DNA from 3 places in the Solibacillus sp. FSL R7-0668 genome. Region 1 is predicted to be linked to each of the others. Evidence: riboswitches for the same ligand, from Rfam matches in the RefSeq annotation. Region 1 holds a riboswitch; each other region holds the start of a gene.
The links. Region 1 has a riboswitch for S-adenosylmethionine ahead of MKX47_RS18525 (methionine ABC transporter ATP-binding protein). Riboswitches for the same ligand answer to the same signal wherever they lie in the genome.

Region 1 (10,455 bases):
ATGCACGCGCTTGGTTTGATGGATCGTCTGGAATGGCAATTTTGTCGCCTTTTTTAATTTCCTTAATGTCTGTAATTTTTTCAGAGTATAAGCCAAGTGGCGCAAATACTGTAGAGCCAAGAGGAATTAATTCATTGCCGCTTTCGTTTACATAGCTTGCAAGGAATGAAATATGTTGGAATGCATTTAAATCAATTTCCCCTTGTGCTAATGCGTTATTAGGTAATGTGTAATCAGCGAACTCGACAAGCTCGATGTCAATGCCTTCTTTTTCTAATTTTTCTTCTAAAATGGGCCATTGTGCACCATCTGCACCGTTTACCCCGATTTTTATCACTTCGTTGTCATCCCCGCAAGCTGCTAATGCAAACACGGATAAAGCTGTAATCGCTGTTAATAAGATTTTTTTCATAATGATTGGACTCCTATCGTCTTAAAATTTTCTTTGCTAATGTATTGCCAAGCCATTGCGCCAGTTGAACTAAAACAATTAATATGACGACTGTGACGATCATGACACTACCATCAAATCGTTGGTAGCCATATGTGATGGCGATATGACCTAAACCACCGCCGCCAACTGTTCCTGCAATAGCTGAGAAATCGATTAAACTAATTGTGACAAATGTAAGCCCTAAAATAAGCGGCCCTAATGCTTCTGGTATTAATACGGTAAAGATAATTTGCAGTGGGCTAGCACCCATTGCTTTTGCTGCTTCAATTACACCGGGATCAATGCTAATTAAATTTGTTTCTACAATGCGGGCGATTCCGAACGCGGCAGCAATAGTCATTGGGAAGACGGCTGCACTAGTCCCAATTGTCGTCCCCATAACAATTCGTGTAAGTGGGGAAATGGCGACTAAGAAAATTAAAAAGGGTATCGGTCGCACAATATTGATTAACAGATTGAGTAAGTTAAATGTCAGCTTACTCTCTAGAATATTGTTTTCGCGTGTTACGAATAAGAGAATTCCTATCGAAATACCAAGAATTGAGCCGAAACCAAGCGTTAAAATAACCATATAAAGCGTTTCACCTGTTGCTTCTACAATCCTCGGCCAAAATGTATTCCAATCAACTTTCATGTAATTGTACCTCCTCGATTTCAACTTGCTGTGAAAGCTCGTCGATTACTTTTTTAACTTGCGTATCATTACCTTGGAACGAAATGAGTAAGTTACCAAACAATTTATTTTGTAACTCGCGTACCGAACCGTAAATAATATTGAATGGTACTTGATGTTTTTGCGTAATTTCGGATAGTAGAGGGTTATGTGTGAGTGACCCTTTAAATAGCACACGATATAAATGCTGACCACCAGATTGCTGCCATTCCTTTAAAATTTGCTCTGATGGGATATCCTGATGCACTGACTGAATAAAGCGTTGTGTTGTCGGGTGCTGAGGTTGTGTAAACACCTCATAAACATCGCCCTGCTCGATTACTTGTCCTTGCTCCATCACAGCGACACGGTTACAAATCGATTGAATGACATTCATTTCATGTGTAATTAATAAAACCGTAATGCCGAATTCTTCATTTACTCGTTTTAGTAGTTTTAAAATATCAGCCGTTGTTTCTGGGTCAAGTGCTGAGGTTGCTTCGTCACAGATAAGAATATCTGGATTTGTTGCAAGCGCACGAGCAATACCTACACGCTGCTTTTGCCCACCGGATAGTTGTTCAGGATAGTCACGTGCTTTTTCAGATAAGCCAACGAACTTTAAAAGCTCGGCTGTGCGACGTTCGATTTCTGCTTTTGGTGTACCTGCTAATTTCAGCGGATAGCCGATATTCCCCGCAACCGTTCTTGACGCCATTAAGTTAAAATTTTGGAAAATCATTCCAATGCGACGACGTAATTGGCGTAAGTCCTTTTGAGGGAGTGTTGCTAAATCGGTACCTTGAATTTTTACGGTGCCAGTTGAAGGCGTTTCAAGTAAATTCACCAGGCGTAATAATGTACTTTTGCCAGCACCACTAAACCCAATAATTCCAAAGATATCACCTTGGTCAATAGTTAAATTGACATCACGCACAGCATGAACTTCTCGATCCTTCGTTTTGAATATTTTTGATATATTCGAAAATTCAATCATTTTAAAACCCACCTTTACTAGAATGCTTGATGCGAAGCCTTCTTGAGACAATAAAAAAACTTTCGCATCTTGAAAATAAGATACGAAAGTTGAATAGTCATCAAAACTTTTGCTCTTATCTTCCAAGTGTATACTTGCAGGATTTGGCACAACGCTAAGACTAGCTGCTGCCGAGACTTCAAAGGGCCTGTCCCTCCATCTCTCTTGATAAGAAAATATGTAGTTGTCGTTTGCTATGAGTCTTATCATAAATCCAAGTAAACCACTTGTCAATATAAAAATTATATAATTTTTGTTTTTCTGAAAAATACGAATTGCCTACAAATGAATAGGATAAAAATTTACTTATCACTAGAGAGAAATGGGGTATCTATAATAAAATAAAGAAAATGAGTAGGAGGCGTTAAGGTGAATAGTTGGCTATTAGCTTCGGTAATCCTATTAATACTAGCAGTTGTTATACTAATCGTATGCATGATTGCAGTCATCAAGCCAATCAAAAATACAGTGACGGTTTTGCTTTCGCATGCAGATGGGATTCAAAAACAGATGAACGGCATTCAAACGCAAGCGATGCTTTTGTCAGCAACTGCCGAAAAAATGAAATACGATATTGAATACAAAAAGGAGACTGTGCAGGGCGTTGTACAATCTTTGAAAAATACGGGTGAAGTGCTAAATCAAATAAATGATTCCTCGCAGGCACTAACATCTAAAGTGATGCAAAAAGCAGCGGAGGACCCAGTACGCCAAGCGCAAGTGGAACAGTGGACAAATACCGCTATGGGTTTCTTAAAACGCAATGGATAGAAAAAAGCATACAGGATGAGGCGGCTAGTCCCGAACATCCTGTATGCTTTTGCTGTTTATAAAAGGCTTTCGATTGCTTTTTCTACATCTAACATGGAAGCATCAGGCTCAAATCGCTGAATCACCTTACCATTTTGGTCGACTAAAAACTTCGTGAAATTCCAACGAATATTGCGACCGATTAAGTAGTCCGGGTAATGCTCTTGAATGCGGTTATACAGCATTTTTTGTTGCATTGTTTGCTGTTCAAATTGAGGGCAATCGACTTCGTGCTTTAAATAATTGAATAATGCGTGTGTTTGGTTGCCATTCACTTGGACTTTATCGAAAACAGAATACGCTACACCATATTGCAGTTTGCATTGATTAGAAGTTGTTACGCCGTCCTCGGGGTTTTGGTTGCCAAACTGATCGCAAGGGAAAGCTAAAATTTCAAAGCCTTGGGGACTATACTTTTCGTAGAGCTTTTGCATATCTTCATATTGATATGTAAATTGGCATTGGCTTGCTGTGTTTGTTATTAGCATAATTTTGTTGCGGTACGTTTCCATTGATAATATGTCACCGTTTGGCTTTTGTACTAAGTAATTATAAATGCTCACTGAAATTCCTCCAATATGTATCTCATTTCCTCGTAATTATATAAAGATAACGGTTGCTTTTCCATAAAATTGATTTGTTCACACTAAAAAAGCTCGATGAAAACTGTTTCGAATTTTTTCATTGGATTTTTGTGTCGTGTCAAAAACATCAAATGAAAGCGTTTTTCTTCTGTACTACAACAGTAGATGCTCGCTCGTGGATTTTTTCTCTTGTTTCCGAATTATTCGTCTAAAAACCTAGTGTCACAAAGTGTTCAAAGAAAGCGTTTTAATTTTGAACACATTGTGAAAAGGTGAACATATTGCTTTCTTTTTAAAATAATCGGAGTAGAATAGGATTCAGATAAGGTGTTATACAACAAGTCGCATAAGTCATTGGGGAATGAACTATTTTATAATACAGCTTTATAAAAAAGGAGAAATGAAACATGTGGGTAGTAACAGTATTTAATAATCAAAATGATATTCGTATGTTCGAATACAAAACAAAAAGTGAAGCAGCAGTTCAATTAGCAAAATATACAAACGCGGTATTATCATACACAAACTAATTTTAAAAAAAGGAGAAATGAAACATGTGGGTAGTAACAGTATTCAATAATCCAAACGATATTCGTATGTTCGAATACACAACAAAAAATGAGGCGGCTAAAATGTTAGCACAATACTCAAATGCCGTATTATCATTTACAAACTAATCAATACATGAAAAGCCAAAGTCGAAAGTTAAATCGACTTTGGCTTTTTTTATTTTATCTAAAATGCCTCCATTAGGTAATAAGGATAATTTGTTAAATATTCCAAAAATTATAGAAGGAACTTGAAAATATTGGTACTATTTATGTGGGGAATCCTTAAGTATTTCATAATCATAAGGAGGAAAGTAATGTCGATAAAATCAAAAGTGTTAAGCTTCTTTGTTGTTTTCACAGTTGTGTTAATTGGAATTGTTGGCGTCATGCTAGCAATCGAGCGCAATGAAATCGATCAACAAGCAACAGAAACAACAGCGACATTAGCTGTTCAGGCAAATGAAACAGCTGAAAAGGATTTAAAGCGATTAACAGCCTTAATAGCAGAGCAAGTAACGACAATGGAAAAAGAAATAGACAATTCCATGTTAAGTGCCGCCCTGATATTAAAGGAAATGGATCGAAATGGTGAGGTTACAATCGCGCAAATGGAACAATTGAAGGAAACCACGGGCATGAGTGATTACTATTTTACCGATCCAGAAGGTACATTTACACTTACTACTGAGGAAAATGCTACGGGTATGAGCCTATTTGATATTTGGGATGGCTACCAGATGCTAATGACTGGAGAAGCGGATGTGTTACCATCTACACTAAAGATAAAAGTAGAAACGGGCGAAATTTTTAAATTTACAGCGATTCCACGTGCTGATGGCAATGGGATTGTACAATCAGCATTAGCAGCTGATGCAATCGAAGAAATGCTAACCACTTTTTTCGACCAAGACTTTGGTTTACATAGCTTAAATTTATTTGATAGCAGCAATTTAGTATTAACAGATAATACAATCGAAGGCAATACATCAAAATTTGAAAAAGGCATGATTACAGACGATGAAAAAGTAAGTGCTATTTTTAAAGGAGCAGAAGCCTCTGTTACATTTGACGAAAATAGAGCAGAAGTATATGCACCTGTTTACTATGATGGTGCTGTACGCTATGCACTGTATGCTTCAATTGATACAACGCCCTATTTTATAGCGACCAACTATACAACCGATGCGTTAGCTACAGTAAATGATGCGATTGGTTCATCCATTAAGAATAGTATGCTTGGAAGTATTGCTGTAACGGTTATTTTATTAATTATTTTAGCGAGCATGATTAATCGACAATTAAAGCCACTTTCAATATTTGCACAGCGCTTACGCGAACTCGGCTCTAATGCGAATGCGGTAGATGTCAAAGAGCCCGAATTAAGAGCGATTCAGGATGCCATTGATGAAGTGAACGCGCATTATCAGAAACTCTTAACATCTGTGCAAAGCAATACGCAAATTGTTTCGAAAGCACAGGGCGAATATTCAGCCGAAATGCGTACAACGGCAGAAACTTTAAAAGAAGTAACACAGGCTGTGCGGGCAACAGCGAGCCATTCACAGCAACAGGCCGAACAGGTTATTCGAGCAGAAAAAAATCTCGAAATGAATACGGATATTTTACAGCAAGTATTAACACAAACGGATGAATTAGCCCAATATTCAACAGAAACGAAATCTACCATGATGGGCAGTGTTCATGGCATCGATGTGTTATCACAAACGATCGAAACGATTTCTAACGAGGTTGTCTATAATGGAGAGCGTGTTAATTCGTTGTTAGCAAGCTCAGCGCAAATTAGTACAATCATTCAATTAATTGAAAGTATTGCGGATAATACTAATTTATTGGCATTAAATGCATCGATTGAGGCTGCACGTGCAGGTGAGCATGGCAAGGGCTTTGCAGTGGTTGCAGAAGAAGTGCGTAAATTAGCAGAGCAAAGTACGGTAGCAACGCGGGAAATTAGCAACATTTTATTACAATTACAGGGTGAAATACAATTATCGAAGGACAGTAATGACCAGCAAATCGCAACGATTGAAACGAGTAAATCTGAAATGGACGATGCGCGTGAAGCGATTGAGCTGTTAATTGATAATACAGAGCAATCCCATCAAAAAATTGAGCAGCTGGATGCATTAGTGGAGCATTTAAAGGCAGGAAGTAGCGAAGAAAATAAAATATTTTCTAAGCTGTATTCAAGTATTCAAAGTAATGCAGCTAACAGCGAGGAGCTATTATCAATGGTAGAGGATGTTTCGGTATCGGTGCACCGCTTAGATGAATTGCTTGATAAATTAGTAAATCATACAGGCGAATTAGAAAAATTGTTCTAAGTGGATTGAGACGGCGTTAAAATCTCAGCGTAATGGATTGTTTCTCAATTATTGAATAAAAAAGTACTTAAGCGAGAATTGAAGGAAATAGCGTAAGAGTGGATTCGATTATCATCGATTTCGCTCTTTTCTCATTGTGGCGAAAAACGAACTTTTTGGGATAAGAATATTATTTTAGACAAAAATAAAGTGGTGATACGGAAAAATGATTTTTCCTTCCGCATAAAAAACGACATTAAGTAGAAAATAACAGCATAATCGATGTAAGAGCTGAGGTGTAGGTGGTAAGTTTGGATTGTGACGATTGAATTGGCTGTAATTTATTATTAGAGCGAATAGGTTGACTAAAATTGGTTAATATAAGATAATCTTAATGGTAATAATAATTATTTTATAATAATTATAATGTTAATCATTTATATACATTTTAGGAGGAAATACACATGGCTTTAATCGGTAAAGAAATTGCAGAATTTAATGCAAAAGCATTCCAAAAAGGTGAATTCATCGACGTATCATCAGAAGATTTCAAAGGACAATGGTCTGTAGTTTGCTTCTACCCAGCAGACTTCACATTCGTTTGCCCAACGGAATTAGAAGACTTACAAAACGAATACGCTACATTAAAATCTTTAGGTGTAGAAGTATACTCAGTATCTACTGACACACACTTCACACATAAAGCATGGCATGACACTTCTGATACAATCGGTAAAATTGAGTACATCATGATTGGTGACCCATCTCACACAATTTCTAAAGCATTCGACGTATTAAACGAAGAAGATGGATTAGCTGAACGTGGTACATTCATCATCGATCCAGATGGTGTTGTACAAGCATTAGAAATTAACGCTGGCGGTATCGGCCGTGATGCTTCAATTTTAGTAAACAAAATTAAAGCAGCTCAATATGTACGTAACAATCCAGGTGAAGTTTGCCCAGCTAAATGGCAAGAAGGCGGCGAAACATTAACACCAAGCTTAGACTTAGTAGGTAAAATCTAAGTTCTAACGACTACACGTTAATCAAGACAACTTTTATGGCGGCAAAAATTAACCTTAATGGATTGATTTTTGTCGCTTACGTTTTTAATTAGGGAATAAAAATAGATTGGCTCTCTGTCTAAGAATAAATACGGAAAAGAGGTGAGTTGTTGCTGTGTTAGCGAGTGTATAGTGCATTATTTTTTGTAAATCAATAACGCACTATAGATACAGCAGCAAATATAATGCTAGATAATCAAATTAAAGCACAATTACAGCAGTATTTAACAATGCTTGAAGGCGACTTACTGATTAAAGTAAGTGCTGGTGATGATAAAACGTCTCAGGATATGTTAAACCTAGTAGAAGAATTGGAAAAAATGTCACCACGTATTACGGTGCAGCACGCATTATTAGAGCGTACGCCAAGTTTTAGCATTAATAAAGCAGAGGCTGAGGAGTCGGGGATTGTTTTTGCGGGTTTACCACTAGGTCATGAGTTTACATCACTTGTGTTGGCGCTATTGCAAGTTTCAGGTCGTGCTCCGAAAGTAGATGCCGCGGTTGTTAAACGTATTCAAGCGATTAAGCAACCAATGAAATTCGAAACATACGTAAGCTTAACATGTCACAACTGTCCAGATGTTGTACAAGCATTGAATATTATGTCGGTGTTAAATCCGAACATCTCCAACACAATGGTTGAAGGTGGCGCATTCCAGGATGAAATTAAAGCACGCGATATTATGGCTGTGCCGACCGTCTTCTTAAACGGCGAAAACTTCGGTGGCGGTCGTATGGAATTAGAGGATATTTTAACGAAGCTTGGTGAAGTATCAGATGGTTCTGAATTTGACAATGTAGACCCATTCGACGTATTAGTAGTTGGTGGTGGTCCTGCTGGTGCAGCGGCTGCAATTTACTCGGCTCGTAAAGGGATTCGTACCGGCATTGTAGCAGAGCGCTTCGGTGGTCAGGTGAATGATACATTATCGATTGAAAACATTATCGGAACAAAGGCTACAGAAGGTCCTGCATTCGTATCAAGTTTAGAGGCACATGTATTAGATTATGATATCGATGTGATGAAATCTCAGCGTGCGGCGAAAGTCGAGAAAAAGGATTTCGTTGAGGTTACATTAGAAAACGGCGCGGTATTAAAAGGAAAAACAGTTATTGTGTCAACAGGTGCCCGCTATCGTCAATTAGATGTACCAGGTGAAGAACAGTTTAAAAATAAAGGTGTTGCGTACTGCCCACACTGTGACGGCCCGATTTTCAAAGGTAAAAATGTGGCTGTAATCGGTGGGGGTAACTCAGGCGTTGAAGCGGCAATTGATTTAGCGGGTATCGTAAATCATGTGACATTAATTCAACGTGGCGCGGAGCTAAAGGCTGATAAAGTATTACAAGAGCGCGTACGATCACTAAAAAATGTAACCGTTCTTACAAATGCATTAACACAAGAAATTACGGGTACCGATAAAGTGAACGGCTTAACATATATTGATAGTGTATCCGGTGAAGAAAAGCATGTTGCATTAGAGGGTGTGTTCATTCAAATCGGTTTATTACCGAATACAGAATTCCTGCAAGGTGTGATTGACATGACGGAGCATGGTGAAATCATCGTTGATAAGCACGGTGCAACAAATCTCCCAGGTGTATTCGCAGCAGGGGATTGTACAGATGCAGCATACAAGCAAATCGTTATTTCAATGGGCTCAGGTGCAACTGCAGCACTTGGCGCATTTGATTATATGATTCGAAATGTAACCGACAACCAATTAATAGAAGCATAAACCAATGTCCGCTGTATGGAATTATTCGTACAGCGGATTTTTTTCTTGGAATAGATACGTAGTCGACAAGACAGCCCGTAATACGCTACATTAAATGCAAAAGCAGTTTGAAGGAGTGTGGACGTTATCGTAAAACACGAACGAACTTTACGCATTTGTCCAAAGGGGCATCGTTATTATAAAAGTACAGATTGTGGTACCTGTCCAAAATGCGAGCAGGAAAACAAGCCGACTGAAGGGTTTTTAGCAAGACTTTCTTCACCTGCGCGCAATGCGTTAATTTATGAAGGTATAACAGAGCTAGAGCAGCTGGCCGAATACAGTGAAAAAGAGATCTTAGCCTTACATGGTGTAGGCCCAGCTACGATGCCAATTTTAAAAATAGCATTAGAGGAAGAAAACTTGGATTTTAAAAATTAGAAAAAGAGCTGTAGTGAAAAGGAAATAACCTTTTCGTTACAGCTCTTTAATATTATTTTTTTAGTTTTACTAATAATGCTGGAATAACAATTGGTCGAATTAAGAAAGTATCAATAATAATCCCAACTGCTACAGCATAGCCGAATACACGTAATTCAGCAACTGGTTGTGTAATTAAAACAGTAAAAGTAGCAGCTAAAATTAAGCCGGCAGATGAAATAACACCACCTGTTTTAGCTAAACCGTGCTGAACAGCTTCCTTAAATGTAGGATAATTCTTTTGCTCCTCCTTGATGCGGGAAATCATCATGATCGAGTAATCCACACCAAGCGCTACTAAGAAAATAAACGTATATAGCGGGATGCGATAGCTGATTCCTTCATAATCAAACAATGTTTGGAACGTAAAGACGGTAATTCCCATTGTTGCGAAGAAGGACATTAAAATACTACCTAAAATAACTAATGAGAATAATACTGAACGTGTTTGTACTAACAATGTAATGAAAATTAATACAGACATTAAAATTGGAATCAATAATGTATCCTTTTTATTTACGTCTTCTATATCTGCATGGATCGCTGTTTCGCCGCCAATCCACATTTTGCTATCTTCTAACTCATACTTTTTTAAAATGTCATCTTGTTCATCAAGTATTGTACGTAATGACTGGAACGTTTCTTTCACATATGGATTGCTGTCAAAGATTAACGTGAATTTTGCGACCTTTTGATCTTCAGTGAAATTTAATGAATGAACGTTAGCGACTGAATCATGTGCTTTTAAATCGTCCATGAAAGCTCGAACATCTTCTTCA
Region 2 (10,455 bases), 770 kb from region 1:
ACACCTAAATCAATTAGATAGTGAGTAGCTTCTGCACTCATTCCTGGGAACTCAGTGAAATACTCTGGTGTACCCAGTTTTTTATCTGCATCAAAACGTAAGTACACTATGTCACCTACTTTAATTGTGTAATTCATTTCCACTAGAGCAGCTTCTATATCTGCAATTTTTACTGTTTCACCTGGTTTCATATGAGAAAAATTAAACACTACTCCATCTCCCATAAACCAGTCCAGTGGCAATTGATCTATTGTACGTGCTGGCTTTCCGTCTGTGGTTGGATAATAGTGATATGGGGCGTCTAGATGTGTACCAGAATGAGTAGTTAATGTTATTTTTTCTGTAGCCCACCCATACTGTTCGGGTAAATCTTCTTCTGTACACCCTAAAACTTGAGTAATTTGTGGTACTGTCACCCTATGATCCATATACTCAATTTTCGCTGTCAATTGACGATGATATTCAAATGGAATTTCACTTTCTTTTGGATTTTTAATCGGCACTGATAAATCAATAATACGCATAATTTCATCCCCCTTAAAAATTAAATGTCTAATAGACCTTTTAAATCTTCCCCGTACTTTTCAATAGCTTCCACATAGAAATCTTGAAGTACTCTATTTACATATATGTCATGTCGGATATAATTCAATGTTGTTTGAACTAAAGCTACACTATCAGACACAACCGTAAATACATGATGTTTCTTCAAATGCGAGATCAATACATTTTTCTCATCAATAACAACATTTACTTCATGAAGATGACGCAAAGTTACAATACTTGCACTTAGATGAGTAAACTGCTTCCATGGAACTTCCACTTGATGTTGATCAAATAATAACACTACGATTTTAACGCCACGTTTATGAGCTGCAATTAGTTGTTCATTTAATAACAATTGATGCACTTTCCAACAACAAACATAAATACTTTTTGAACTACTATCAATCATGTCTTGTATTGCTTTTACTGTTAAGTCATAATCAACAATTTGATATAGTTCTTGTTTTAAATTTTGCTGAGGCTTTTCTTCCTCAATTTTTTTTAGTTCTTTTTTTAAAAAAAGAACATCATTACTCACACTAGAATGAAAATTTTCTAATATTTGTTCGTAAGGTGTCGCAATATACTTCACTTTTAATTTCTTATTTGATTCATCATAAACCGCAGAAACAAATCCTTTTTCAATCATATTCTGCATATTGCTATACACTTTAGGACCCGGTACTCCTGAAATGTTAGCAATTTCATTACCATTCAATGCCGAACTCCCTAACAATGTCATATAAATTTTAGATTCATATTCAGTAAAACCAATTCTTTTTAACCTTTCTGTCACTTGATTTCGCATATACAACACCTCAACGAAATTTTACTACTACAGTAGTAAAATTTCAAACTATTTATTTCAATTTTCTAAAATTTCTGAATAAAAATTTTGCTAATGTAATAATATCCATCACACTTTTACGATAACACTAAAAAATCTACTATATTCTATATATTTCTACTTAAAACGTATTTTTCGAATTTTATTTCGATATACTGAATTTTTTATTATTCAAATCCCAAAATTCATATATTTACATTTCACTACATAAATGCAGGGGAATTTTCATGGATAATACTTTTTTCTAAATATACGCTCTATTAACCCATTTTTTATTATCCTATCGATGTAAACATTCACTATGTCATCTCTAACTTATGGTGATGAGCCATATTTATTTATCAAGCAACACTTTTTCACTATTTATTCAACTACTTATTACTAAAGCATGACTTCATATTCAAGCCATGATAAAATGGATGGTTAGAGGAGTGAAACAGACTTATGACTGAAACAAATTTCCCTTTCCCTTCAGACGGAAAGCGCTATTATACATGGAATCGCTATTTGCGAAATGAATTTGGAAAAAAGGTATACAAAGTAGCACTCGATGCTGGCTTTGACTGCCCTAACCGTGATGGTACGGTTGCCTTTGGAGGCTGTACATTTTGCTCGGCAGCCGGCTCAGGTGATTTTGCTGGCAATAAAGTTGACCCAATTCCAGTACAATTCGAGCAAATCAAAGCAAAAATGGAGAACAAATGGAAGGACGGCTTAACGATGGCTTACTTCCAAGCCTATACGAATACACATGCGCCCCTTGAAGTATTAAAGGAAAAATTCGAGGCTGCACTCGCTTGTGAAGGTGTGATGGGCATTTCAATTGCAACACGCCCTGACTGCTTACCAGACGATGTTGTCGAATATTTGGCGGAATTAAACGAACGCACCTATCTTTGGGTAGAACTCGGCTTACAAACCGTACATGAAAAAACAGCTAACTTAATTAACCGTGCCCATGATTACGAAACCTATGTGGAAGGCGTTAACAAGCTCCGCAAACATAATATCCGCATTGTGACACATATTATTAACGGCTTACCGCTTGAAGACTACGATATGATGATGGAAACGGCGCGTGAAGTGGCAAAGCTTGATGTCCAGGGCATCAAAATTCATTTATTACACTTATTAAAAGGCACACCACTCGTAAAACAATACGAAAAAGGCATGCTTGAATTCATGGAGAAGGATGCCTACATTAAACTTGTCGCAGATCAGCTAGAAATCATCCCTCCAGAAATGATTGTACATCGCATTACAGGTGATGGCCCTATCGATTTAATGATTGGCCCTATGTGGTCGGTCAACAAATGGGAAGTGCTAAACGGTATTGATGCAGAGCTGGAACGACGCGGTTCCTGGCAAGGTAAGCATTACAAAGCGGAAGTGACGAACGAATGAAGCTAGAACGTGTTATTCAATACGCACAAACACTCCTACAAATGAGCGTTGCGGAGGGAGATATTGCAGTCGATGCAACAGCTGGAAACGGGCATGATACATTATTTTTAGCAAACCTTGTTGGCGATGATGGCTTTGTGTATGCATTTGATGTGCAAAAAGAGGCCGTAGATGCGACATTGCACCGCTTACTGGATAATGCATTAGAACACCGCGCCATCGTGTTACGCGACGGGCATGAAAATGTAGCGAAATATATCAATAAGCCTGTTTCTGCTGCCATTTTTAATCTTGGCTATTTGCCCGGTAGTGACCATGAAATTATTACAAAGTCCAATACAACCATCCAGTCACTCGAAAGCCTACTTCCATTATTAAAGGTAGGCGGCATGATTGTATTAGTTGTCTATCATGGACATGAAGGCGGAAAAGAAGAGCGCGATGAAGTCATTCGCTTTGTTAGTGACCTCCCGCAAAAATACATTCACGTACTACGCTATGAATTTATCAATCAAAAAAACGACCCACCTTTTATCCTAGCAATCGAAAAAGTAAAAGAATTTAAGACAGAGAGCTAAGCCATTTCGCTCTCTGTTTTTTAGAAATGAGGGGAACTTATGCGTTTATGGCATTATGAATTGATTCCGTATTTACCAAAAAGCCAGCTCCTTGCACAGTGGCGCGAGCTCAACAGCATTTTTGCGAAAGAAGATAAGCATATACTCATTAATTATATTTACGAATACCCAAAGCATGAATTATATGTATACACAGAGCTTGTGCTGCAAGAGATGAAATTGCGCGGAATCAATATTCGAACACTCGATAAAATGGCACGCTATTTTGATGATCTTGAAATGCTTGAAACGATCACACCCTTCGCAAAGCATCATAATAAAGCCTACTTAACCATCTGCTACTATAATTTATACGAAAAATTTATTCGTGGACAAAAGGATTTCTCCCCCGAGCAATTTGCCGCACTAGATGCTTATTATAACGAAAAAGGGCAACCGAAATAATTCGGTCTGCCCTTTTTTGTGTTTATTTATTACGTGCTTCCCAAAAATCCGCATTTTTAATGCCAAGCTTTTTCGGATCGAACTCTGGGTCTTTTCCTTCTTTTTTCTGCTGCTCATAGTCTTTCAACGCCAATAATGCCGGCTTCATAATAAATAGCATCATAATGACGTTAATCCAAACCGTCAAGCCTAATCCTACGTCACCAAACGCCCAAGCTAAATCAGATGTTTTTACCGTACCGTAGAATGCAGAAGCTAATAAAATAATTTTCATTGCAAAAATGCCAATTTTTTCGGCACTGCCCTTAAACATATATGAAACATTTGTCTCTGCTATATAGTAGTAAGCCATTAATGTTGTGAATGCGAATAAGAATAATGAAATTGCCACAAATCCAGAACCGAAGTTATTTAACGCAGGGAAAGCCTCATTGACAGCTGCCTGTGTAAAGCCTGAATATGTGATTGTTTCATCCATCTTTGCCTCGATTAAGGCACCATCTTGACTACCATCATGTACGTTGTATGTGCCCATAAATAAAATCATTAATGCTGTTGCAGAACATACTAATAACGTATCAATATAAACAGATGCTGCCTGTACTAAGCCTTGCTTTGCAGGGTGAGAAACTTCTGCAGCCGCTGCTGGATGTGGTCCCGTACCTTGACCTGCTTCGTTTGAGTAGATCGCACGTTTTACACCCCAGAAAATAGCGCTACCAATCATCCCACCAAATACGGCATCCGATGCAAATGCACTACGGAAAATTAAACCTAAAACAGCAGGTACTTCAGAAATATTCATAATGATAATAATAAATGCAACTATCAAATAGGCTAATGCCATAAACGGCACTAAAATTTGCGCTACGTTGGCAATACGCTTGATTCCACCAAAAATGATAATACCAAGTAAAAGAATTGTCACTAATCCCGTAATCCAAGGGTCAATACCAAATGCATTTTGTACTGCACCTGAAATGGCATTAGCTTGTACCCCTGGCATTAATACTGCAACTGACATAATCATTGCAATCGCAAAAACAATACCTAATGCTTTGATTCCTGTTGATTTTTCGATATAAAATGCCGGACCACCACGATATTGGCCATCCTTTTTCTCTTTATAAATTTGTGCGAGTGTTGACTCCATATACGCTGTCGATGCACCGATAAACGCAGTTACCCACATCCAGAACACCGCACCAGGACCACCAAATGCAATTGCTGAAGCTGTACCGATAATATTACCTGTACCTACACGACCCGATAAGGCAATCGACAACGCTTGGAATGACGAAACCCCTGCGTCTGATTTTTGCCCTGTAAACATTAGCTTGAACATATCACCAATCAGTCGAACTTGAGCGAACTTTGTTAAAATCGAAAATAACAATCCGACAATTAAAATCCCATAAATCATTACTGGGCCCCATAAAATATTATTGGCCCATCCTACAAACTCATTAATAAAGTTCATAAAATTCCCCCTTGTTGACTTAGTGTATTATTTTATATTTTAGTATATTACAAATATTCTAAAATTTCGATATTTTTTTACAGTATATTAGAAAAGCCTAGTAAAATATCATTTTTACTAGGCTTTTCTTTATTCGATAATATATCCCAAATCACGCAAAACATTGTCTATAAAGTCGACACTATAGCGAAATACTTCCTCACGCTCCAACTCAAAGTATAGGCTATGCAAACAGCCTTTCCATTGTTTATAGTGAAATTCAGAAAGGTTCATTTGCTCGTAGGCCCATTTTTTCGTTGCTTGAACATCTGTAATTTTATCATTTTCCCCAGTCATCACTAATAGCGGGACATTTGGCAATTTAAATTCGGGATCACGAATAATTCGTGTCAGCTGCTGCCAATCCCGATACCATTTCACCGTCACTGTATTCGTTAATGGTAGAAATTCCTTCAGTTCCATTAATACATCTGTGTTTCGTGTCAGATGTTGCAATGTCAGCTCATGCTTCAACTTAACATTTGATGTAATCGCACTAAAGCTTGATAGTGCATTGGATAATTTGCCCGGTGTCAATTTTAAGTTAATCCACGGTGAAGTTAATACAACCCCAGCATAATCGAGTTTTTGCTTCCTTAATACATAAGTTGCAATTGTAGCACCTAATCCATGACCTATGACAAATAGTGGTAAATCATATTCTAATGCTATTTTAAATAATAATTTTGTATATTTATAGTATCCATCGAAATCTTCATCATGATTTCTAGCAAATTTTGCTTGCTCCCCATGCCCTGGTAAATCACCCATTACGACATGAAAGCCTGCACTCCTATATTTTTCAATTAACCATGCGTACCAGCGATGCTGCTCATATACACTATGGAGAATGACGATTACTGCTTTTGGCTGCTGTTCTGCTTCCCATTTCCACATGGTCAAACCACTCTTTCTTTCAAATTTCTATTTTCTATCATACATTGTGTAACACATAAATGCTAATTGAAAATTCCCCTCCATTTGTTACGATAATAACAGCACATACTATTTTAGATAAGAATGGAGAAGTTGCACATGATTTATCCTTACAAAGACAAGTCACCTACTATTCATCCTAGCGCGTTTATTGCGGATTACGCAACGATAACAGGTGATGTCACAATTGGTGCCGAAACAACAATATGGTTTAATACGGTCATTCGCGGAGATGTCAACAAAACGATTATCGGCGAACGCGTGAGTATTCAAGATTTATCCTGTCTTCACCAAAGCCCTGCTTATCCTTTAATTGTGGAAGACGAAGTAACTGTAGGTCATCAAGTCACATTACATAGCTGTACAATAAGAAAACGCGCACTTATCGGGATGGGTTCCATTATTTTAGACGGGGCTGAAATTGGTGAAGGAGCGTTCATAGGTGCTGGTAGCCTCGTTCCCCCCGGAAAAGTTATTCCCCCAAATTGTTTAGCGATGGGGCGTCCTGCTAAAGTGGTCCGTGAGCTTACCGAAGCAGACCGTACCGACATGGATCGAATTATCCGCGAGTATGTTGAAAAAGGGCAGTATTATAAATCCTTACAAAATAATACACGCATCTAATTGTTTATTATTAATTAATACGAGTTACAAATGTAAACGGGGTCATTATTAGCACATTACTAATAATGACCCCGTTTTAATTTTATAGGCCTGCTTTTTCTTTTAACACTTGTGCTTTGTCTGTGTTTTCCCAAGGCACATTTAAATCTGTACGACCAAAGTGACCATAAGCTGCTGTTTGCTTATAAATCGGACGACGTAGGTCTAACATTTTGATGATACCTGCTGGGCGTAAATCGAATAACTCGCGTACCCATTCTACGATTTGAGCTTCCGCAACTTTACCAGTACCAAATGTATCTACTGCAATTGAAACAGGTTGTGCAACGCCGATTGCATACGCTAATTGTACTTCCGCACGATCTGCTAAGCCTGCTGCTACGATATTTTTCGCTACATAGCGTGCTGCATAGGCTGCAGAGCGGTCTACTTTTGTTGCATCCTTACCAGAGAATGCACCACCACCATGACGTGCATAGCCACCGTAAGTGTCTACGATAATTTTACGACCAGTTAAACCAGCATCCCCTTTAGGACCACCGATTACAAATCGACCAGTTGGGTTAATGAAGTATTTTGTTGCCTCATCTAATAATTCAGCCGGAACAACTGGTGCAATAACATGCGCCTTCATGTCTGCTTGAATTTGCTCTAATGTTGCCTCTTCATCATGTTGCGTCGAAATAACGATTGTATCAACACGTACTGGGACGTTGTTTTCATCATACTCAATTGTTACTTGTGTTTTACCGTCTGGACGTAAGTAAGCAAGCTGACCTGATTTACGTACTTCCGATAAACGACGCGCTAATTTATGCGCTAATGAAATTGGCATTGGCATCAATTCTGGTGTTTCGTTACATGCATAACCGAACATTAAACCTTGGTCACCTGCACCAATTGCTTCTAACTCATCCTCTGTCATTGAACCTTCACGCGCTTCTAACGCTTGATCTACACCTTGTGCAATGTCAGGAGATTGCTCCCCTACCGCTACAAGTACTGCTAGGTTTTCAGCATCAAAGCCGTATTTCCCACGTGTGTAGCCGATTTCTGCTACCGTGTCACGGATGATCCCTTTCATATCTACATATGTAGAAGTTGTAATTTCTCCTGCTACTAATACTAATCCCGTAGTAACGGTCGTTTCACATGCTACACGTGCATTTGGATCTGCTGCTAAAATTGCATCTAAAATTGCATCTGAAATTTGGTCACAAATTTTGTCTGGATGTCCTTCCGTTACACTTTCTGATGTAAACAGTCGACGATTTGCCATGTCTATTTCCTCCTAAAAACCTTATAAGTATTTTTGACGGTACTCATTACGCCCATGTTCAGCTTCTTGCTTTATCAACACGAGTTATTCGAAAGGCATTTAAGGAAATTTCCCTTTATAAAATAAAAAAACCTTTCGCTCTGATCTGTGCATGCGTTGCACAGCGAGGAAAGGGTTACGTTCGTTCATTACCTTTCACTCTTATCGTTCAAGGAATAATCCTTGCGTCAGATTGGCACCAACGCATGTCGTGAATGTACATGCAGGTTGCCGGGTTTCATAGGGCCTGACCCTCCACCAGCTCGGGATAAGAGTATCCGTTCAATTACACATCTTACGTAAAAAAAACTTAGCTGTCAATTAATATCGACTTTATTCATACAGTTTTCAAACAGATAAAAAAACGCAAAAAAATAATTCATAATTAGTATAGATTATTACATTCAATGTGTTATACTATTTTTGAATTAACAAACAACTCCCCTACACATGGGAATACTATAACAAAGGATGGTATTTAATAGATGAATTCGGTAGAAATTGCTAACGAGCTGAAAGAACTTTTAAACGGGGATAACATTCAAACTCAATTATCAGTTCCACAATTAGTTGAAAAAGCTACATCACGTGGAGAAGCAATGTTAACTGTAGAAGGCGCATTACGTGCTGAAACAGGTAAATATACTGGTCGTTCTCCTAAAGATAAATATATGGTTGAAGAAGAATCTTCAAAAAATAAAATCGACTGGGGCAAAGTGAACCGTCCGATCTCTGCAGAAGTTTTCGATAAACTTTATGTGAAGGTAGTCGAGTACTTAAAAGAGCGCGATGAATTATTCGTATTCAACGGCTATGCAGGTGCAGATAAAGCTTCTCAATTATCTATTAAAGTAATTAATGAATACGCTTGGCATAACCTATTCTGCCATCAATTATTCATCCGTCCTACTGCAGAAGAATTAGCTACGCATCTTGCTGATTTCACAATCGTTTCTGCTCCAAACTTTAAAGCAGATCCAGAAGTAGATGGCACGGAATCTGAAACATTTATCATTACATCACTTGAAAAGAAAATCATTCTTATCGGTGGTACAGAATATGCTGGAGAAATGAAAAAATCAATCTTCGGTATCATGAACTACTTATTACCAGAACAAGATATCTTCCCAATGCACTGCTCTGCAAACGTTGGTGAAGCTGGAGATGTATCATTATTCTTCGGTTTATCAGGTACTGGTAAAACAACTTTATCAGCAGACGCTGACCGTAAATTAATCGGTGATGACGAGCATGGCTGGTCAGACAATGGCGTATTTAATATCGAGGGTGGTTGCTATGCAAAAACAGCAAACCTTTCTCCTGAAAACGAACCAGAAATTTATGCAGCTATCAAATTCGGTTCTGTATTAGAAAACGTAGTAGTAGATGCACAAACGCGTGTAAGTGATTACAATGACCTTTCATTAACTGAAAATACACGTGTAGCGTACCCAATCGACTACATCGAAAATATCGCTGTACCATCAGTGGCAGGTCACCCAAATACAATCATCTTCTTAACAGCAGATGCATTTGGTGTATTACCTCCAATCTCAAAATTAACAAAAGAGCAAGCAATGTATCACTTCTTAAGCGGCTTCACTTCGAAGTTAGCTGGTACAGAGCGCGGCGTTACAGAGCCAGAGCCAGTATTCTCTACATGCTTCGGTTCACCATTCTTACCATTACCTGCAACAGTGTATGCTGAGCAATTAGGTAAGAAAATCGACGAGCACGGTTCTCAAGTATTCTTAGTAAACACTGGTTGGACTGGTGGCGAATACGGTGTTGGTAGCCGTATGAAGCTTTCTTACACTCGTACAATGGTACGCGCAGCAATCGAAGGTAAATTAAACAATGTGGAAACAACTCAAGATACTGTCTTTGGATTAAACATCCCAGTAGCAGTTGAAGGGGTACCAACTGACGTGTTAAATCCTCGTGATGCATGGGCTGACAAAGTAGCTTACGATAAAAAAGCAGCTGAGCTTGCTGATTTATTCAAAAACAACTTCACAAAATTCGCAAATGTTGATGAAGTAATTGTGAAAAAAGGCGGTCCTTTAGCATAATTTGCTTGAAAAAGCGATACGCTGTAGTTAGCTAAAATCTATCCGACATAACGTTTAACTTGGGCGTACATGTACTTGTGCGTCCCCCTATTGAGGGTAAACATCATATAATCGCATATCATAATTGAAAAAAGGATGTTACGCATTAATTCTAATGCGTAACATCC
Region 3 (10,455 bases), 680 kb from region 1:
TCGTTACAGCGTTAGCCGTGAAGATCAAGATGCTTTCGCAGTACGCTCACATGAATTAGCTGAAAAGGCGATTAAAGAAGGCAAATTCAAGGATGAAATCGTACCGGTAGAAGTGATTGAATACTATGTGGATGCAAATAATCAATTACAAGAAAAGAAAATCGTTTTCGATACAGATGAGGGCGTTCGTCCAGGAACATCGGTTGAAGGCTTAGCGAAATTACGCCCAGCATTCAATGTCAAAGGCTCGGTAACAGCTGGTAATGCTTCACAAACATCAGATGGCGCGGCAGCAGTACTGGTCATGGATCGTGAAGAGGCAGAAAAACAAGGCATGAAGCCACTTGCGAAATTCCTAGGCTTTGCGGTAGGCGGGGTACCACCGGAAGTAATGGGAATTGGTCCAATCGTAGCCGTACCAAAAGCGTTAGAAATCGCAGGCATTACACAGGATCAAGTTGATTTATGGGAAATTAACGAAGCATTCGCCTCACAATCGATTCAAGTTGTACGTGAGCTCGGCATCGACATCGACAAAGTAAACGTAAACGGTGGCGCAATTGCTCTTGGCCATCCACTTGGAGCTACAGGGGCTATTCTATCGATTAAGCTCATTAATGAATTAAAACGTCGTGGCGGAAAATACGGTGTCGTAACAATGTGTATCGGCGGCGGTATGGGTGCAGCAGGCGTGTTTGAAGTACTGTAAGCAGAACGAAAACTAAAGGGAAATTCATAAAGGAAACTAGGGAGGAATTCATTATGGAACAAACAACAAACATCATTAGAGGTGGCGGCTTCTTAATCGAGGACGTAGAAATCGATCGCGTTATTACACCAGAGGACTTCACTGACGAGCAAAAAATGATTGCGCAAACAACGCAAGACTATGTAAATACAGAAGTTTTACCAGTAGTTGAAAACTTAGAGCACCATGAGTTCGAGCATTCGGTACGCCTTTTAAAAACAGCGGGTGAGCTAGGCTTATTAGCAGCGGATGTACCAGAAGAATACGAGGGCTTAGGCTTAGATAAAATTTCTTCAGCATTAATCGCTGAAAAAATGTCGCCAGCGGGTGGTTTCTCGATTACGCATGGTGCACATGTTGGGATCGGTTCTTTACCAATCGTATTATTCGGGAATCATGAGCAAAAAACACAATACTTACCGAAGTTAGCGTCTGGTGAATTAATCGCTGCTTATGCATTAACAGAGCCGGGTTCAGGTTCAGATGCATTAGGTGCAAAAACAACAGCGAAGTTAAACGAAGCAGGCACACATTACATCTTAAATGGTGAAAAGCAATGGATTACAAACGCGGGCTTTGCAGATGTATTTGTTGTTTACGCGAAAATCGACGGCGATAAATTTACAGCCTTTATTGTAGAACGTGCATATGCAGGCGTTTCTGTAGGTCCAGAAGAAAAGAAAATGGGTATCAAATCATCTTCTACACGTACGTTAATTTTAGAAGATGCACAAGTACCAGTGGAAAACGTATTAGGTGAGATTGGCCGTGGTCACGTCATCGCATTCAACATCTTAAATATCGGACGCTATAAATTAGGAGTAGGTACTGTAGGTGCTTCAAAACGTGCATTTGAGCTTGCAGTTGCTTATACAAACCAACGTCAACAATTCAAAACAAAGCTGTCTGATTTCAACTTAACAAAAGAAAAAATTGCAACAATGGCGTCTCATATTTATGCATCTGAATCATTAAACTATCGTACAGTGGGTTATTTCGAGGATCGTTTAAGCCAATTATCTGAAGCAGAGCAAAAAGACGGCAAAGTAATCGCTGGTGCTATTGCAGAGTATGCAATTGAATGCTCGATCGCAAAAGTATTTGGCTCCGAAACATTAGATTATGTAGCAGATGAAGCTGTGCAATTACACGGTGGCTACGGCTTTATGGCAGAGTACGAGGTAGAGCGCATTTACCGTGACTCTCGTATTAACCGTATTTTCGAAGGCACAAACGAAATCAACCGTATGATTGTGCCGGGTACATTTATGAAAAAAGCATTAAAAGGCGAGCTACCATTATTACAAGTAGCACAAGAGCTACAAAATGAGCTATTAATGTTAATGCCAGAGGAAATCGGCACAGAAGCATTAGCACAAGAGCTATATTTAGTGAAAAACGCCAAAAAAATTGCGGTACTTGCAGCAGGTGCAGCCGCTCAGCGCTTCGGAGCAAAATTAGATGCAGAACAAGAAATCCTTGTAAACATCGCAAACATTGCAAACCAACTATACGCAATGGAATCAGCAGTAATCCGTACGCAAAAAGCGATTGCTCGTGACGGTGAAGAAAAAGCAGCGCAAAAAATTCTATACACGCAAATTTTCTGCCAAGAAGCATTTGCTGAAATCGAAAAAGAAGCAAAAGAAACATTAATCGCATCGGTTGAAGGTGATGATGCACGTATGATTCTTTCAGCATTACGTAAATTAACGCGCAACAATCCATACAACTTAATTCCGAAAAAACGCGAAGCTTCAGTAAAATTAATCGAAGCGGAAAAATACATCGTTTAATCGGTCAATATAAACAAAAACGAGATGTGGCGTCCCACATCTCGTTTTAATTTGGATAACCAGCCATGACTGCTGATAGTATTTTTTCTGGAAGGAATTTACTGATTGATGAAGAATAGATAGGTAAGGGGAAGGGGCGATAAGTATGGAAGAAATCGATATAATCAACAAAGAAGCGATTAAAGCAGATTTAGCTCTTATCAAGACCTGTTTGAGGCTAATTAATCAAACCATTGTCATCAGCAAACAAAGAGGCGAAACCTTTACAGCCACTGAAAATGAGGGATTACATAAGTTAATCAATAAAATTGACCGAGACTTAAGCAAAATTAAGAAAAATATTCAATATGAACCAATGAATACGACGAAGAGCTAACTGCTTTGAACTAATCAAAAATGTCACATAGACTTATACAGAAATTTATTAATAATGCGATCCACATAATGACTGGAAATGAGCGTTTTTCAATACAAGATTTTAAATTAAGTGTGTTTTTCTACTAAAATTCGTTCTGCTACGCTACGGGAGGCGTGGCTTCAAAGCTTTTGAATAAAAGCTTTGCGACGAAAGCGGCAGCGACAGGAGCAACCTAATTTTCCGCGCACGCTTGAGCCCCCTCCGCGTCACTATGTTATAAAGCTAAGAGTGGTTTTAATGGCAAAGGTTTTGAAAAGATTATAGTGAATCAAACGAAATAATGTTAATAAGGTCAACTTTAGCCTAAAAAGGTTTTACCATAACACAATCATAGTAGATTATTTTATTCAAAGAGATAAATTTTGAACAAAATTACCCTATTGAAACAGCACCATATTTTATCTAACACCGCCGCCTCGCGAAAGCGCTAGCGGCAGCATTGAGCGCTTTTCATTTTATTAGAATGTCATATTTTAGTTTGGCGGGCCTTGCATGCGGCATTAAAGGCAGTAGTATGGACACGTACCACGTGGCCATAATGCTGTCATGCCGTAGCCCGCCAATAAGAATGCACACTGCACTTATTTTATTCATTGTTAATGGATGTCCACTTACTATTAATCGAATTTCGCTCGATTTGTTCTTATTTTTCGATTACAATAGAAAAAATTGAACTATACTAGGGGAGCAAAAAAAATGACAATTCAATTTATTCACTATCCAAAATGTACAACGTGTAAAAAAGCACAAAAATGGTTGGATGAAAACGGTATTGCCTACGAAGCTATTCACATCGTTGAACAAACGCCTTCTAAAGAACAACTTAAGGCATATTATGAAGCGAGTGGGCTGCCATTAAAGAAATTTTTTAATACATCAGGCATGAAATACCGTGAATTAGAATTAAAAGATAAATTACCGACAATGTCAGAAGAAGAGCAATTGGCGCTTTTAGCATCAGATGGTATGTTAATTAAACGTCCGCTTGTAACAGATGGTAAAAAATTAACATTAGGATTTAAGGAGTCTGACTTCTTGGAAACTTGGAAATAAACGTTGAATGTCGTTGAATTTCCGAACGAATTATGGCAAAATGAAGTTGAATGTACTACATATTACTTGGAGGTTTTCTCATGAGCACACCAAAAGAATTACGCTATACGAAAGAGCACGAATGGGTAAAAGTTGAAGGCAATAAAGCAACAATCGGTATTACAGACTTCGCACAATCTGAATTAGGCGACATCGTTTTCGTTGAGCTACCAGAAGTAGGCGACGAAATTGCTATAGATCAACCATTCGGTAGTGTTGAATCAGTAAAAACAGTTTCTGAACTTTACGCACCTGTGTCAGGTACAGTTGTTGCAGTAAACGAAGAATTATCAGATAGCCCTGAATTCGTTAATGAATCTCCATATGGTACAGCATGGATGATCACAATTGAGCTTTCTAATGAAGCAGAAGTTGAAGCATTAATGGACGCAGACGCTTACGCTGCATTAATCGAGCAATAATATTCCAACGTCAAAACCTAATATGTTTAGGTTTTGGCGTTTTTTGGTTATAAAATGATAGGGGTGCTTTCATGAGAAAATGTATCGTAGTAGAAGGACGGGCAGATAAGCTGAGAATCCAGCCGATTTTAGCTGAGGAAGTAACGATTCTTTGCACAAATGGCACAATTAGTGAAGTCGATTTAATTGATTTATTAGAAGCATACGAGCATGATGAAATCGTGACATTTTTTGATGCAGATAAAAATGGAGAAAAATTGCGTAAGCTCATGAATCGGGCATATCCAGAAGCGCAACAATTTATTATTCCGCAACAGTATATTGAGGTTGAAAAAACTCCGACCGTTATATTACGGGATCTATTACAGCAGGCTAAATTTTTAGTAAGATAGGAATGACATGACGATGGAGCAATGGACAAGAGAGCAGTGGGAGCAAAATGTGCAACAACATGAGCAAAGTGCATTTTTTATCTATACGCCCATGTGTGGAACATGCGATGTGGCTAAAAGAATACTAAAAGTAATTGAGAAATTACTCCCAGATTTACCGATAGGAATGGCAAATATCAATTATTTAGAAGAATTAGCGTATGATTTAAAAATCGAAAGTGTTCCTTGCTTATTAGTTTCTAATAAGGGGCAAATACAGGAAAAAATCTATGCATTTCAATCCGTACCATACTTGTATGAAATATTAAAAAAATAATTGACGAACCTGTTATCGCGTGTTAAAGTAACATTCATACAAAACAAACTTAATAGCGTTACTCTTATAGAGAGAGGTGGAGGGAAGTGCCCTATGAAACCCGGCAACCAGCAATTATGCAAAGGTGCCAATTCACACAAAGTGTTAAACTTTGAAAGATGAGAGAACGGTTCAACGTATAAATTTGCGAAACCTTTCTACTTGTCGTGGTAGAAAGGTTTTTTGTTTGTTCGAAGATGCGAACAACTACAAAAGTAATTATTGAACATAACGAGTAGGTTATTTCATGTAAAGGAGTTCAAGCGATGATTGAGATACAAAACATCACGAAAGTTTACAAAACAAAGAACGGCGATTTAACCGCTGTCAATGATGTAAGCTTATCGATTCATAAAGGCGAAATATACGGTATTATCGGCTACAGTGGAGCTGGTAAAAGTACAATGATTCGCTTATTAAACGGTTTAGAAAAGCCGACAACAGGTTCGGTCATTGTTAACGGGCAGGATATTGCCAAAGCTTCAGGCAATGAATTACGTGCCGCGCGCCAAAAGATTAGTATGATTTTCCAGCACTTTAATTTACTTTGGTCACGCACAGTTGAGGAAAACATTGCGTTTCCACTTGAAATTGCAGGTGTCCCAAAAGACAAGCGTGCACAGCGCGTAGAGGAACTTATTGAGCTAGTTGGTTTAAAGGGACGCGGAAAAGCATACCCGTCACAATTATCAGGTGGTCAAAAGCAGCGTGTCGGTATTGCCCGTGCACTTGCCAATAATCCTGAAGTATTGCTTTGTGACGAAGCAACGTCAGCACTCGATCCAGAAACAACGGAATCGATTTTAGATTTATTATTAGACATTAATAAGCAAATTGGTTTAACAATCGTGCTTATTACTCATGAAATGCATGTCATTCGTAAAATTTGTAACCGTGTCGCAGTAATGGAAGCAGGGAAAGTGGTAGAGCAAGGGGATGTACTGCAAGTGTTCCAACATCCTCAAGCACCGATTACGAAAAACTTCGTATCGCAAGCGGCTGGGGAAACACAGGAAACACAAGCATCACTCGAACAAATTTTAACGAATTATCCATCAGGGAAAATCGTAAAATTAACGTTTGCAGGCGCGACAACAGAGCAGCCGGTCATTTCCCAAATTATTAAGCAATTTGATGTGATTATTAATATTGTGCATGGCAAAATTTCAACGACAACGGGTGGTTCACTGGGTACATTATTTGTCCACATTGATGGGGACAAGCAGCAAATCCAGCAGGCACTCCAATTTTTAAAACAGCATGAAATCCAAATGGAGGTGATTGAGCATGATTAATCAATTATTTCCGAATGTCGATTGGGACAAGATGCTCGAAGCCACATACGAAACCTTGTATATGACAACAATCGCAACAGCAGTTACATTCGTATTGGGTATTTTAATCGGGATTGTCCTATTTTTAACGAGTGACAATCAGCTATGGGCCAATAAAATTGTTCACTTTTTAACGGGATCAATCGTTAATATTTTCCGTTCGATTCCGTTTATTGTGCTCATCATTTTATTAATTCCATTCACAAAATTTTTACTCGGTACAATTCGTGGTGCCAATGCGGCATTACCGGCTTTAATTATTGGGGCCGCACCGTTTTACGCGCGTATGGTATTAATCGCATTGCGTGAAATTGATAAAGGCGTCATTGAAGCCGCTCGTTCAATGGGTGCAAAAACATCAACAATTATTTGGAAAGTATTAATTCCAGAAAGCTTACCTGCTCTGATTTCAGGAATTACGGTAACAGCAGTAGCACTTGTAGGGTATACAGCAATGGCCGGCATTATTGGTGCAGGCGGTTTAGGGAACTTAGCCTTCCTTGATGGCTTCTCACGTAACCGTACAGATGTTACCTTCATGGCAACCATCATTATTTTAATCGTAGTATTTATCATTCAATTTATTGGTGATAACATTACAACAAAAGTTGATAAACGATAGTTCATGGCAAAGTGTCCATAATTATATTAGCCAGCTCTTTTTCGGACAAGCATCTCTTTTATGAGATGCCTTTGTAGAACGAAGAGTCAGAATCTAAGGAATGTTCCGTTAAGTGATGGCGACAAAAAATAAAGAATAGAGGGAAAAATGATGAAAAAATTATTATCTTCAGTACTTTTAGGGGCTTCTGTCCTTGCGTTAGCAGCATGTGGCACAGATGACAAATCAACAACAGGTAGCGAAATAGAAAAAGAAACAGATGGTGGAGCAACAGAGCCAACGACATTAGTAGTAGGTGCTTCAAATACACCTCATGCAGTTATTTTAGAACAAGTTCAACCAATTTTAGAAAAGCAAGGTATTGAATTAGAAATCGAAACTTACCAAGATTATGTATTACCAAATCAAGACTTAGAATCTGGTGATTTAGACGCCAACTATTTCCAACACATTCCGTATTTTGAAGGTCAAAAAGCAGAATTTAACTATGACTTCGCAAATGCTGGTGGCATTCATATCGAGCCAATCGGTATTTATTCTGAAAAATATGCCTCTTTAGAAGAGCTTCCTGAAGGCGCAACAATTCTTTTATCTAACTCTGTAGCTGACCACGGTCGTATGCTTTCATTACTTGAAGCACAAGGGTTAATCAAGCTAGCAGAAGGAATCGACAAAACAGCAGCGGAAATTAAAGACATTGCTGAAAATCCAAAAAACTTTGTGTTTGATTATGATTTAGCGCCAGAAATGTTAGTACAAATGTATAAAAATGGAGAAGGCGATGCGGTATTAATTAACTCAAACTTCGCAATCGACAACGGTATTAACCCATTAGAAGATGCAATCGCAATCGAGTCTGGTGATTCACCATACGTGAACATTATTGCTGTTCAATCAGGTGACGAGAATTCAGAAGAAATCAAAGCATTAGTTGAAGCATTACATTCTCAAGAAATCCAAGACTTCATCGTAGAAGAGTGGGGCGGCTCAGTAGTTCCAGTTGATGGAGAGTAATATTTATACAAAAAGCCATTTTCCAGTTTGTTTGGAAAATGGCTTTTTCTCATTATTGAAATCTCGACAGACGGGAATAGAATTTTGAAACAAAGTCAACGAAAACCTGTTCAGATGGAGCCAAATCGCGTGTTGTTGGTGCGATAATGCCCACGGTTCTGCGGATTGTCGGACTTGCAATCGGCATCTTTACTGTCATACGCGGTGTTGAATCATACAGTGAGCTTTCAGGTAGTAGTGTCACACCAATGCCCGCTGCAACTAAACCCTTCAAGGCATCCATATCCTCGCCCTCAGATGTGATCGTTGGAACGAAGCCAGCTGAACGACAAGCATCGACAGCAACCTTTTGTAAAATATATCCTTCTGGGAACAGCACAAAGTTGTCATTTTTTAAATCAATTAAATGAATTGAATCTTGCTTTGCTAATGGGTGTGTTGCGGGTAATAAGGCATGAATGCTTTCGCTAAAAAGCACCGTTGTATTTATGGACTCGTCTTTTGGTGGTAATGGGCCAAGTAATGCCAAATTAAGCTCGCGATTTTTCACGGCTTCAATCAAATATTTATAAGAGCCTTGGCGTAAATGGAATGAAACATCCGGGTATTCTTTCTTAAATGCAGAGATGACAGTAGGTAAAACATAGCTCGCTAAACTTGTAGGGAAGCCAACTTTAATGGTCCCTTTTGCTGGGTCTAAATATTCTTCAACTTGCTTGGCGGCAAAATCAATTGCCTTCAGTGCGGTAATGCTGTGTTCTAAAAATGTTTTACCAATTGGTGTCAGTTTGACGTTACGTCCGACACGTTCAAAAAGTGACGCCCCGAGCTCCTCCTCTAAATTGGCAATTTGTCGGCTAATCGCAGACTGGGCAACATGTAAATGCTCTGCTGCTTCAGAAATATGTTCACGTTCCGCAACCTCGACAAAGTAACGTAATTGTCGTAATTCCACTATTTCCACCCCATTCATCTAAAAAGTAGATTGTTTCTATCCAAACTATATATTGTTTATATTATTTGGAAAACTTTAAAATGTAAATACGTTATTGAAAGAATGAGGGGGAATTTTGATGAGTTTTCACCAGTTACCAAAAGCACAAGGTTTATACGATCCACAGTTTGAACATGACGCATGTGGCATCGGGATGTACGCAAATATGAAGGGCAAACCATCACATCAAATCGTGAAAAATGGCTTAGAGATGTTATGTCGCTTAGAGCACCGTGCAGGGCGTGGGGGAGACGGTAAAACAGGCGATGGTGCAGGGCTAATGGTTCAAATTCCTGATGCATTCTTTAAATTCAATTGTCCGGAACTCAAATTACCTGAAAAAGGTGCATACGGTGTGGGTCAAGTTTTCTTCACAGAAAATGATGAGGAACGCCAACGAATAGAACAAAAAATGAATGAACTAATTGTCGAGGAAGGGCAGGAGCTAATCGGCTGGCGTACTGCTCCAACGAATAAAGAAAATTTAAGTGAGATTGCAAAAGCAAGTGCACCCGTTGTACGCCAAGTATTTATCCAGTCAAAGGCAGTGAATAGCCAAAGCTTTGAACGGAAACTATACGTCATTCGAAAGCAGCTGGAGCATTGGGCTGAACAGCAAGGCTTTGAACTCTATATTCCAAGCCTTTCAAGTCAGACAATGGTGTTTAAAGGTTTACTCGCACCGGAGGAAGTAAGTGATTTCTATATTGATTTACAGGATGAAAGCTTCGTATCGGCATTAGCACTCGTGCATTCACGCTATTCAACAAACACCTTCCCATCTTGGAAACGAGCACACCCGAACCGCTACATTATCCATAATGGGGAAATTAACACACTGCGCGGGAATATTAACTGGATGCGCGCACGTGAGCAGCAGTTCGTTTCGGAAGCGTTTGGCGATGATTTAGAAAAGCTATTACCAATCATTGATCCAACAGGTTCAGATTCATCAATGCTTGATAACGCATTTGAATTTTTCGTGTTAGCCGGTCGTACACCAGCAGAGACGGCGATGATGATGATTCCAGAGCCGTGGACAGAAAATCCGCGTATTGAGGAAGACCGTAAAGCATTTTATCAATATCATGCAAGTTTAATGGAGCCTTGGGATGGCCCAACAGCTATTTGCTTCACAGATGGTAAGCAGATTGGGGCAATTTTAGACCGCAATGGCTTACGTCCAGGTCGATTATACGTGACAAAAGATGACCATGTAATTTTTTCTTCTGAAACAGGTGTTGTTGATTACGCGGAGGAAGATATTT

Region 2: linked by a shared signal. The riboswitch ahead of metK (methionine adenosyltransferase) and the one ahead of MKX47_RS18525 (methionine ABC transporter ATP-binding protein) in region 1 are both predicted to bind S-adenosylmethionine.
Region 3: linked by a shared signal. The riboswitch ahead of MKX47_RS15260 (methionine ABC transporter ATP-binding protein) and the one ahead of MKX47_RS18525 (methionine ABC transporter ATP-binding protein) in region 1 are both predicted to bind S-adenosylmethionine.

Annotation. Positions count from the first base shown of each region.
Region 1 covers NZ_JBBOUU010000001.1:3,709,679-3,720,133, reverse strand. The annotation lists gene MKX47_RS18535 (MetQ/NlpA family ABC transporter substrate-binding protein) at 1-412, opposite strand, end outside; gene MKX47_RS18530 (methionine ABC transporter permease) at 426-1,088, opposite strand; gene MKX47_RS18525 (methionine ABC transporter ATP-binding protein) at 1,078-2,103, opposite strand; SAM riboswitch class I at 2,216-2,317, opposite strand; gene MKX47_RS18520 (DUF948 domain-containing protein) at 2,512-2,913, shown strand; gene MKX47_RS18515 (glutathione peroxidase) at 2,970-3,515, opposite strand; gene MKX47_RS18510 (hypothetical protein) at 3,944-4,066, shown strand; gene MKX47_RS18505 (hypothetical protein) at 4,091-4,213, shown strand; gene MKX47_RS18500 (methyl-accepting chemotaxis protein) at 4,402-6,429, shown strand; gene ahpC (alkyl hydroperoxide reductase subunit C) at 6,873-7,436, shown strand; gene ahpF (alkyl hydroperoxide reductase subunit F) at 7,658-9,217, shown strand; gene MKX47_RS18485 (RNA polymerase alpha subunit C-terminal domain-containing protein) at 9,344-9,637, shown strand; gene MKX47_RS18480 (MMPL family transporter) at 9,690-10,455, opposite strand, start outside.
Region 2 covers NZ_JBBOUU010000001.1:2,942,899-2,953,353, forward strand. The annotation lists gene MKX47_RS14625 (cyclase family protein) at 1-524, opposite strand, end outside; gene MKX47_RS14630 (TrmB family transcriptional regulator) at 545-1,354, opposite strand; gene MKX47_RS14635 (TIGR01212 family radical SAM protein) at 1,838-2,797, shown strand; gene MKX47_RS14640 (class I SAM-dependent methyltransferase) at 2,794-3,375, shown strand; gene MKX47_RS14645 (pyrimidine dimer DNA glycosylase/endonuclease V) at 3,415-3,819, shown strand; gene MKX47_RS14650 (alanine/glycine:cation symporter family protein) at 3,842-5,299, opposite strand; gene MKX47_RS14655 (alpha/beta hydrolase) at 5,429-6,235, opposite strand; gene MKX47_RS14660 (gamma carbonic anhydrase) at 6,374-6,898, shown strand; gene metK (methionine adenosyltransferase) at 6,981-8,177, opposite strand; SAM riboswitch class I at 8,376-8,491, opposite strand; gene pckA (phosphoenolpyruvate carboxykinase (ATP)) at 8,702-10,288, shown strand; gene MKX47_RS14675 (alpha/beta hydrolase family protein) at 10,440-10,455, opposite strand, start outside.
Region 3 covers NZ_JBBOUU010000001.1:3,026,711-3,037,165, reverse strand. The annotation lists gene MKX47_RS15295 (acetyl-CoA C-acetyltransferase) at 1-709, shown strand, start outside; gene MKX47_RS15290 (acyl-CoA dehydrogenase family protein) at 763-2,544, shown strand; gene MKX47_RS15285 (phosphoglycerate mutase) at 2,690-2,920, shown strand; gene MKX47_RS15280 (arsenate reductase family protein) at 3,659-4,015, shown strand; gene gcvH (glycine cleavage system protein GcvH) at 4,096-4,476, shown strand; gene MKX47_RS15270 (toprim domain-containing protein) at 4,548-4,868, shown strand; gene MKX47_RS15265 (thioredoxin family protein) at 4,882-5,184, shown strand; SAM riboswitch class I at 5,246-5,349, shown strand; gene MKX47_RS15260 (methionine ABC transporter ATP-binding protein) at 5,490-6,518, shown strand; gene MKX47_RS15255 (methionine ABC transporter permease) at 6,511-7,179, shown strand; gene MKX47_RS15250 (MetQ/NlpA family ABC transporter substrate-binding protein) at 7,330-8,193, shown strand; gene MKX47_RS15245 (LysR family transcriptional regulator) at 8,246-9,148, opposite strand; gene gltB (glutamate synthase large subunit) at 9,267-10,455, shown strand, end outside.